Regions from separate parts of the Burkholderia glumae LMG 2196 genome, predicted to be linked through region 2. Evidence: predicted binding sites of a transcription regulator. Region 2 holds the regulator's gene; the other holds the start of a gene.
The links. Region 2 encodes LexA, which represses DNA repair genes until DNA is damaged. Its sites were predicted from a motif close to ACTGTATNNNNATACAGT; they were not measured.
Positions count from the first base shown of each region.

Region 1 (5,093 bases), 1.3 Mb from region 2:
CGCGAGCTGCGCGTCGAGCACGTCGGCGCGCACCGGATAGGCCGGCACCAGGATCGCGAAGCAGTCGGGCATGCCGCGCAGATGCGCGAACTCGGGCGGCGGCGCGGCCAGCATGCGCGGCGTGAGCGTGTAGCTACCCTTCGGCGCCGCCATGCGCCGCCATGAGATCAGCTCGGACAGGTTGCCGTAGCCCTCGCGGTTGCATGCCAGCAGCACCAGCCCGAACCCGCCCGGGCCGGGATCGCCGCCCGGCGCGACGCGCTCGGGCGTCAGCTCGAAATACGCGCCGACGGCGAGCCGGAACGGCTCGGGCCGGTCCGCCGGCGGCGCGCCCGCCGCCTTCCACGCGGCCTCGAGTTCGGCGTTCTTCGCCTTCACGGCCACGTGCATGCGCGGCGCGCCGGCGAGCGAACAGGCGTCGGTGACGGCGATGCCGCGATAGCCGAGCGCGTGCGCGCGCGCCACGAGCTCGTCGGCCGAGGACGCGCCGCACAGGAACGAGAAATTCGTGCGGCAGAACAGCTCCGCGTAGGCAGGCAGGGCCGACGGCATCGCCATCGCGTCACCCGAACAGGCCGTGCAGGAACCAGCGCGGCTCGCTGCCGCGCCGGTCGCGATCCATGTAGATCCAGTAGCAGGCGCCGTCGTCGTCCTGCGCGACGTAGTAGTCGCGCTGGACGAGCTGGCCGTCGAACCAGCCGCCCTCGACGCGCTCGGCCGTCGACATCAGGCGCAGCGGCGTGCGGTAGCAAGGCCGGTTCTCGCGCATCGCGAGCGCGATCGGCTCGGCCAGCAGCCACGCGGGGCGCGGCGCCACGGCCGGCGCCTCGGACGGGCGGCCCGCCGGCGCATGCGACGGCAGCCAGCGGTTGGCGGCCTCGGGCCGATGGTCGGCGCCGGGCGCCGCGCACAGCACGTTGTCGGCGCCGAGCCGCGCGCGCAGCAGCTCGACCAGCCGCGCCCGTGCCTCGCGCGTGCGGCCCGGCTCGGGGAACAGCTCGGCGCTCGGCGGCGCGACCGCCTCGACGCGCGTCGCGACGAGCCGCAGCGCCAGCACGGCGGCCGGCAGCTCGGCGCGCGCGAGCCGCTCGCCGAGCACGCGCAGGCAATGCAGCTCGTCGCGCGTGGGCTCGGCGAACGCGAGCTCGACCGAGGTGGGCGGCACCGCGCAGCGGCCGCGCTCGTGTTCGAGGTCGAGGCGCAGCGCGACGAGCGAGAGCTGCCGCGCGGCCAGCCAGCCGCCCAGTTGCGCCACCAGCCGGCGCGCCGCGAACAGCACCGCCTCCGCATGCTCGACGCGTTCCGGCAATTCGAGACGGGTGTCGAACTCGGGGGGGATCGGCAGCCACGCGAACGGCTCCGGCAGGTCGCCGTAGGCGCGATCGAGCGCTTCGAGCAGCACGGTTCCGCAGCGGCGCTGCAGCCCCGCGCGCGGTAGCCGGCGCAGGCCGCCGAGCGTCGTGCAGCCGAGCCCGTCGAGCCACCCCGCGTAGGCCCGCGCGGCCGGCAGCAGCACGCAGGGCAGCGCGTCCAGCACGCGCCGCAGGCTGGACTCGCGCGCCACGCGCCGGCGCGCGCCGCCGCGCGCCCGCGCGAGCAGCCAGGCGCCGCGGCCGGTCGGCGCGGTGCCGAGGCGCGCCGCGTAGCCGAGCGCCGCCAGCGCGGCGCCCACCTGCCGGCACAGCGCGGGCAGCCCGCCGAACAGCCGCAGGCTCGCGCCGACCTCGACGATCAGGGTCGCCTCCTCGTCGAGCGCGACCGAGGGCGAGAAGCGCAGCAGCGCCAGCGCGACCGCGCGCAGCGCATCGGCTTCGCGCGCGAGATCGCGTTCGGCGAGATGCGTGTCGGGCGCGAGCGTCAGCACGCCGCCGCGCTTCATGCCGGGCCGCACGCCGCGCGCGCGCGCGGCCGCGTCGGCCACCAGCACCACGCCCTGCTCGAGCACGGCGCGGCCCGCGGCCGGCGCGTGCTCAGACGGGCACGCGCACACGTCGAGCGGCAGGCGCGGCAGATGGATGCCGAGCAAGACGCGCATAACGACCCTCCACGATCGGCGACGGCAACGCGAGTTCGAGCCGCGCCGCGCAGGCCGGCCCGCGGCGCTTGACGATCTCGACCGACACGCCGCACGGCTGCGGCCGCACCGCGAGCCGCAGCACCGCCGGCGACGGCTGGCGCGCCGCCGCGAGCGGGCGCAGCATCACGAACAGCGTGTCGCCGGCGCGCGCGGCCGCCAGATGCAGGCGCCGCAACACGTCGGCCGGCGCGGCTTCCATCTGCCAGAACAGCAGCGCGCCACAGCAGCCCGTCTTCAGCGATTGCTCGGCTGTCCACAGGGCATCGCGCCGGTTGGCTGTGCGCAACCACAGCAGCGCATCGAGCGGCACGCCGAATGCGGCCAGCGCGGCCGCGTTCGGCGGATGCGGGGGCGCCACCAGCGCGAGCGGGCGCCGCTCGGCGACGCTGCCGGCCAGCCCCGGCGCGAGCAGCCGCATCTCGCCGCAGCCCGGGTGTGGAACCAGCAGCTCGACGAGCCCCCCCACCGGCCAGCCGCCGCCCGGCAGCTCGGCCGACAGCGCCGGATAGCCGGTGCCGACCGTGCGCGGGCCGCCGCGGGCGAGCTGGGAGCCGCGCCAGAGCGATGGATGCAGCGATTCGGGAGAGACGGAAGCGGTAGGCATGAGGCGACCGATTACTGTATGTTTATACAGTATAGTGGAAGCCGCCCGGCTGCGACAAATTCAAAGATGACTTTTTGCCGGGGCCCGAAACGACGAAAGGCCCCGCGGGGCCTTTCGATCGACGACCGGTGAAACGCGGCGGGCGCGCTCAGAACGACGGCACCATCGAACCCTTGAACTGCTTGTTGATGAACGCCTTCACTTCCGGCGACTGATAGGCCGCGACGAGCTTCTTCACCCACGGCTGGTTGCGGTCCTGCGCGCGCACCGCGATCAGGTTCGCGTAGGGGCTCGTCAGCGATTCGAGCGCGATCGCGTCCTTGGTCGGCTGCAGGTTCGCGGCCAGCGCGTAATTGGTGTTGATCACCGCCGCGTCCACGTCGCCGAGCACGCGCGGCAGCTGCGCCGCGTCCAGCTCGGAGATCTTCAACTTCTTCGGGTTGTCGGCGATGTCGAGCACCGTCGCGTTGTTGCCGCCCGTGCCCGCGCCGCCCTTCAGCTTGATCACGCCCTGCGCCTGCAGCAGCAGCAGCGCGCGGTTCTCGTTCGACGGATCGTTCGGCACCGCGAGCTTGGCGCCCACCGGCAGGTCCTTCAGCGACTTGAACTTCTTCGAATACACGCCGATCGGCGAGATGTAGGTCAGGCCCGCGCTGACGATCTTGTAGCCGCGCTGCTTCACCTGGCTGTCGAGGTAGGGCTGGTGCTGGAAGCTGTTGGCGTCGAGGTCGCCCGAATCGAGCGCCGCGTTCGGCTGCACATAGTCGTTGAACTCGATCACCTTCACGTTCAGGCCTTGCTTCTCCTTGGCGACCTTCTGCACCACCTGCCACACCTGCGCATCCGGGCCGGCGACCGTGCCGACCTTGATCACCTTGTCCTGCGCGTGGGCGCCGAACGACATGCCGAGGGCCGCCCCGGCGGCGACGGCGGACACTGCTTTCAGGAGATTGCGACGCTTCATCTGTTGTTCTCGCTTGCGTTGTTGCGGTACCGGCTTGATAAAAGGACGGCGCGGCTCGTGGCCGCCCCGCCCGTCAAAGAGTGCGCATGGTGTCACAGGATCGGCGCCGCGTGAAATACATCCCACTCATATGGGTATGCCGGGCGCTGGCAATGCCGGCGGCCGGCGCGGCCGCGAACGGACAGGACCCCGCTGGTCCGTGGCGGGCGGGCCGTTCGCTTCGCCCGGCGGCGACTCGCGGACGCCGAAGCCGGCCCGCTCAGCCCAGCAACAGCCTCAGGTCGTGCACCCAGGGCGCCGGCCCCTGCCCGTCGCGCACGAACAGGCGCAGCTTGCCGGCCGGGTCGAACACGTAGCTCGCCGCCGTGTGGTCCATCGTGTAGCCGTCGGGCGTCTTGCCGGGCGATTTCGCGTAATAGATCCGGAAGTCCTTCGCCACCTGCTTGAGCTGCGCCTCGCCGGCCGGGCGCAGCGCGACGAACGACGGATCGAACGCGGCCACGTACTGCGCGATAAGCGGCGCCGTATCGCGCTCGGGATCGACGGTGACGAGCAGCACCTGCACGCGCTTGCCCTCGGCGCCGAGCTGCTGCCTCGCCTGCGCGAGTTCGGCCAACGTGGTCGGGCAGACGTCGGGGCAATGCGTATAGCCGAACACCAGCACCACGGCGCGGCCCTTGTAGTCGGCGAGCGTGCGCGTGCGGCCGGTGGTGTCGGGCAGCGCGAAGTCCTGGCCGAACTGCGTGTTGCCGGTGATGTCGAGATTCTCGAAGGCCGGCTGGCGGCTGCAGCCGCCGAGCAGCAGCGCGCCGGCCGCGGCGCAGGCGGCCAGCCAGCGCCGCCGCGTGGACGGGATGGGGCGCGGCATCATCGCGGCGCGCTCAGAAGCCGAGCAGCGGGCGCAGGTAATGATCGACGAGCAGCGCCATGAACAGCAGCGAGAGATAGACGATCGAGTAGCGGAACGCGCGGCGCGCGAGCGCATCGGAATAGTCGACGTAGACCTTCCACGCGTAGGCGATGAACACCGCACCGAGCAGCACCGCGCTCGCCAGATAGACCACGCCGCTCATGCCCGAGATGAACGGCATCATCGTCACGACGAACAGGATGAGCGTGTAGAGCAGGATGTGCAGCCGCGTGAACTTCTCGCCGTGCGTGACGGGCAGCATCGGCAGGCCCGAGTTCTCGTAGTCCTTGATCCGGTAGAGCGCGAGCACCCAGAAGTGCGGCGGGGTCCAGACGAAGATGATCAGCACCAGGATCCACGCGTCGCCGGGCACGGTGCCCGTCACGGCGGCCCAGCCGAGCGCCGGCGGCATCGCGCCGGACGCGCCGCCGATCACGATGTTCTGCGGCGTGGCGGGTTTGAGCAGCAGCGTGTAGACGACCGCGTAGCCGACGAAGGTGGCGATCGTCAGCCACATCGTCAGCGGATTCGTGAAGGT
Region 1 covers NZ_CP009435.1:675,540-680,632, forward strand. Annotated here, with positions in the region: gene KS03_RS15570 (error-prone DNA polymerase) at 1-558, opposite strand, end outside; gene KS03_RS15575 (Y-family DNA polymerase) at 563-2,035, opposite strand; gene imuA (translesion DNA synthesis-associated protein ImuA) at 1,971-2,681, opposite strand; gene KS03_RS15585 (MetQ/NlpA family ABC transporter substrate-binding protein) at 2,830-3,645, opposite strand; gene KS03_RS15590 (SCO family protein) at 3,905-4,516, opposite strand; gene cyoE (heme o synthase) at 4,527-5,093, opposite strand, start outside.
Region 1: the regulator LexA is predicted to act here: its motif matches at 2,695-2,712, upstream of imuA (translesion DNA synthesis-associated protein ImuA).

Region 2 (5,093 bases):
GTACCACGCCCACGCGCTGCCGTGCATGGCGCGCGCGCCCCGGCACCGGCTCGTCGCAGAGCCGGATCGAGCCGGCGTCGGGCTGCGTGATGCCGAGCAGCATCCGCAGCGTGGTGGTCTTGCCGGCGCCGTTCGGGCCGAGCAGCCCGAAGCATTCGCCGCGCTGCACGCGAAACGACAGATGATCGACGACGAGCCGCGCGCCGAAGCTTTTTTTGACATCGAGGAATTCGATCGGAGCGACGGACATGACGGTGCGCGGGGCGAAAGGGGCGGAAGGGCTCACGAAGCCGCCATTCTAGTGCATCGGGCCCGATAACCGCCCGCACCTGCCGCGCCATCGTGCAAGCGTGCACCGTGACGCGGCACGCCTGCCCGGCAAGGGCCTGGGTGTTTTCCAGCCCTTGCATCCCGAATTGCGGCGCACGATCATGGAGCGACGACCGATCTCGCAACGGAGGCGATCATGGCCAGTTATCAGAAAATCCTGCTCTGCTACGACGGCACGCTCGAGGGCCGCAAGGCGCTGCGCTGCGGTGCCGACCTCGCGCTCGAACTGAAGGCCGAGACCCATCTGCTGTCGGTGGTGGACATGCGCTCGAGCATCGCGCAGAGCGCCGGGCTGCTGACCGACGTTGCCTGCGGGCGTTTCGAGGAGACGGCGCGCGCGATCCTGCAGGAGGGCGTCGACTGGCTGACCGCGCGCGGCGTCCAGGCGCAGGGCCATTTCGCGTTCGGTTATCCGATCGACGAGATCGCGAATCTCGCGAAGGAGCTTGGCGCCGATCTGGTCGTCGTCGGCCACCGCTGTCGCAGCGGGCTCTCGCGCTGGTGGATGGGCGCCGGCAACACGCAACTGCTCGACCGCGTTTCGTGCAGCATCCTGGTGGCCTGCGCGTCGTCCGACGAGCAGCGCGAGGAGCTGGCGAAGGAAAAGGAAGCCGCGCTCGCGGCGGCCTCCCAGGCCTGAGCGCCGGCCGGGCGGGACGATCGGCACGATCGGCACGATCGATCGGCCGGACCGGCCCCCTTGCTTGGCAGGCGAGCCGGCGCGGCGCGAATTCCGTGCCCGCCGGCGGCGGCTTTCGCCCCTGTCGCCGGCCGCTTTCGCTCCTGGCGGCGCGGATGCGTCAGGGCTGCAGATCGATCGCGCTGAGCTTCCAGCCGAACAGGCCGCTGCGCCGGAAGATCGCGGCGTAGCGCGTGCCGCCGGCGTTGCGCTGATAAACGGCGACGAACTCGTTGATGCCATGGTAGGCGGCGCTCGATTGCGGCGCCGCAGGCGGCACCGCAGCGCTGCCGGGCGGCGGCGCGCTGGCCGTGGCGGGGGGCGCGGCCAGCGCGCCGGATGCCGGGGCGGGTGGGGCAGCCGGCGGCGCGGGCCGATCGAGCGCCGGCGGCTGCTGGCGCGGATCGCCGTTCGGCGGCAGGCCGCTGAGCAGCGCGGCGACGCCCTCGGGCGTCGCGTAGGCATCGACGAGCGGGCCGATCAAGGCCGAGCCGACCATCGCGCCGAGCATCGCGAGCGGATTGTCGTGCCGCTGCAGGTCGATGCGACGCATCAGTTCATCGGTCAACTGCTGTTTCAGGCTGATGCGCAGGGCCGGGTAGTCGACATAGCGGCTGATCGCCTGCGCATCGCGCGCATCGACTGCCTGCTTCAACCCGCGCAAGGCGAGATAGGGCGACGCGGCCGCATACAGGATCACCGCGAGCAGTGCGACGGCAACCACGGCAAGCAGCCAGCCGAGCCGCCTGCGGCGCGGGGGCGGAACGGACGACGAATCGGACGATGAATCGGACGACGGGGAAACGGACACCAGGCCTCCTGTCTCGAAAGACGGTCTCGGAACCTGGAGAGCGTATCAGACCATCAGGCCGCCGAGCGCTCCTCGGCGATACAACGATCGATCATGCGACACACTGCATCGATCGTTCCCACCATGATCACGCGCGATTGCCCGTGGTAGACGCGCACCGGCGCACGGCGTGCCGGCTCGGCATGATTAAGCCCGGCATTCAGCGAGACGCGCGCGAAGGCCGGCAGCGCCGACGGCAGCGCGGCCGCCGCGGCCGGCTCGATGGCCAGCGGCAGGGCGCCGGTTTCGGCGGGTTCGCCGGCCAGCGGTGCGCAGGGCGTGCGGCCCCGCAGATGGCGCAGGCGGCCGAATTGACGGAAGGGCAACAGGCGGGTGAAGCGTTCCATGTGTTCTCCAGATCGGATGGAGGGACGAACGTGCTGAGCAGATTCAAGCCGGCAGCGGACGAAGCGACCGGCAGCCGGCCCCGGTATTACAGTTCCCCGGAGCGGATCAGCCCGACGGCGATGCCTTCGAGCGCGAATTCCGCGCTGCCGGCCTTCACGAAGATGTTTTCGTAGTCGGGGTTTTCGGCGATCAGCTCGATGCCGGTGGAATGGCGCTTCAGGCGCTTGACGGTGACGTCGTCGCCGAGCCGCGCGACGATGATCTGGCCGTCCTTGGCTTCGCTGCGCTTCTGCACGGCGAGCAGATCGCCGTCGAGGATGCCGGCGTCGCGCATCGACAGCCCGCGTACCTTCAGCAGGTAGTCGGGTTTGCTCGTGAAGAGGGCCGGGTCGCAAGCGTAGTGCTGCGAGATGTGTTCCTGCGCGAGGATCGGGCTACCTGCCGCGACACGCCCGACGAGCGGCAGCGACAGTTGCATCAGCGCCGCATGCGGCAGCGTGAGCTGGTGCGGCGCCTCGTCGAGACCGAGCAGGCGAATGCCGCGCGAGGCGCCGGCGGCCAGCTCGATCACGCCCTTGCGGGCAAGGGCGCGCAAGTGCTCCTCGGCCGCGTTCGGCGAACTGAAGCCGAGTTCGGCCGCAATCTCGGCGCGGGTCGGCGGGAAGCCGGAGCGCTCGATCGCGCGGCGAACCAGGTCGAACACTTGCTGCTGGCGTGCGGTGAGTTTGGTCATGGTCGGACTGTATGGATAGACAGTGATCTGTATTTTTATACAGTAGTCGGGGAAATTCAAGCGTTACTTCAGGTTCGGCGCTATCGCGTCGATTCTGCCGCGATCGAGCGACGTCGAAACGGCGGTTTCGATGCCGCAACCGTCCGTCGGACGGTCCTTACCACTTTTTCATATAAAAGAATTCGGAACGATTATTTTTAATGATGTAAGCCCTTCGCTAGACTGGCCCGGCATTGCAAAAAACGATCCACGCACCTCGGGAGATCACGGGATGGTCAAGGGCAACATGGGGCTGGCGGGCGGGGTCCGCCGTCTGATCGCCACGCTGGCGGTAGGCACGGCGGCGCTCGGCGGCGTCACGCACGCACTCGCGGACACGACGTTGCTGAACGTCTCGTATGATCCGACCCGCGAGCTGTATCAGGACGTCAACCAGGCGTTCGGCAAGGAATGGAAGGCCAAGACGGGCGAGACCGTCAACTTCAAGCAGTCGCACGGCGGCTCCGGCGCGCAGGCGCGCTCGGTGCTCGACGGCCTGCAGGCCGACGTGGTGACGCTCGCGCTCGCCTACGACATCGACGCGCTGGCCAACAAGGGCCTCGTCGCCAAGGACTGGCAGAAGCGCCTGCCCGACAACGCCTCGCCTTACACCTCCACCATCGTGTTCCTGGTGCGCAAGGGCAACCCGAAGGGCATCAAGGATTGGGACGACCTGATCAAGCCGGGCGTGTCGATCGTCACGCCGAACCCGAAAACCTCGGGCGGCGCGCGCTGGAACTACCTCGCGGCCTGGGCCTACGCGCTGCACCGGCCGGGCGGCAACGCGCAGAGCGCGAAGGACTTCGTGGCCAAGCTCTACAAGAACGCGGGCGTGCTCGATTCGGGCGCGCGCGGCGCGACCACCAGCTTCGTGCAGCGCGGCATCGGCGACGTGCTGATCGCCTGGGAAAACGAGGCGTTCCTGTCGCTGAAGGAGTTCGGCCCTGACAAGTTCCAGATCGTCGTGCCCTCCGTCAGCATCCTGGCCGAGCCGCCCGTCGCGGTGGTCGACAAGGTGGTGGACAGGAAGGGCGACCGCAAGCTGGCCGAAGCCTATCTGAACTTCCTCTACAGCAAGCAGGGCCAGGAAATCGCGGCGCGCAATTTCTATCGCCCGCGCTCGAAGGACGTGCCGGCCGAACTGACGAAGCAGTTCCCGAAGCTCAAGCTCTACACCGTCGACGACACCTTCGGCGGCTGGGCCAACGCGCAGAAGACGCACTTCGCCGACGGCGGCGTGTTCGACTCGATCTACCAGCCGCAATAAGCGCGGCACGCAGTACCCGCGGCAGGGCAGCAAACCGAGGCCGCGCGGCGCGAGCGAGCGCACGCGCGGCCCGATACAACGATGGACTCGAATTGACGCGCGGCCGGCCGGCACCTTCGGCGCGGCCGCGCCTCCCATGTCAACCTAGGAAGCGCATTCGCATGACGACGTACACCTTCCGCAAGCCGAGCGCGCTGCCCGGCTTCGGCGTGACGCTCGGCATCACGGTGGCCTATCTGAGCCTCGTGGTGCTGATACCGCTCGCCTCCACCTTTCTGAAGACCGCGACGCTGACCTGGGACCAGTTCGTCGCCGCGACGACTTCCGCGCGCGTGCTCGCCTCGTACCGGCTCACCTTCCTTGCGGCGTTCGGCGGCGCGCTGATCAACGCCGTGTTCGGCTTCCTGGTGGCCTGGGTGCTGGTGCGCTACCGGTTCCCGTTCCAGCGCGTCGTCGACGCGATCGTCGACCTGCCGTTCGCGCTGCCGACCTCGGTCGCGGGCATTTCGCTGGCGGCCGTCTACGCCTCCAACGGCTGGCTCGGCCGCTATCTCGCGCCGCTGGGCATCAAGATCGCATTCACGCCGCTCGGCGTGCTGGTGGCGCTGACCTTCATCGGGCTGCCGTTCGTGGTGCGCACGGTGCAGCCCGTGCTCGAGGAATTCGAGCGCGAGCAGGAGGAGGCCGCCGCCTGCCTCGGCGCCTCGCGCTGGCTGACGTTCCGCCGGGTGGTGCTGCCGGCCGTGTTCCCGGCCCTGTTGACGGGCTTCGCGCTTGCGTTCGCGCGTGCGCTCGGCGAGTACGGCTCGGTGATCTTCATCGCCGGAAACGTGCCGATGAAGTCCGA
Region 2 covers NZ_CP009435.1:3,008,041-3,013,133, reverse strand. Annotated here, with positions in the region: gene nodI (nodulation factor ABC transporter ATP-binding protein NodI) at 1-250, opposite strand, end outside; gene KS03_RS26005 (universal stress protein) at 467-970, shown strand; gene KS03_RS26000 (DUF2939 domain-containing protein) at 1,131-1,820, opposite strand; gene KS03_RS25995 (hypothetical protein) at 1,874-2,206, opposite strand; gene lexA (transcriptional repressor LexA) at 2,293-2,940, opposite strand; gene KS03_RS25985 (sulfate ABC transporter substrate-binding protein) at 3,212-4,246, shown strand; gene cysT (sulfate ABC transporter permease subunit CysT) at 4,408-5,093, shown strand, end outside.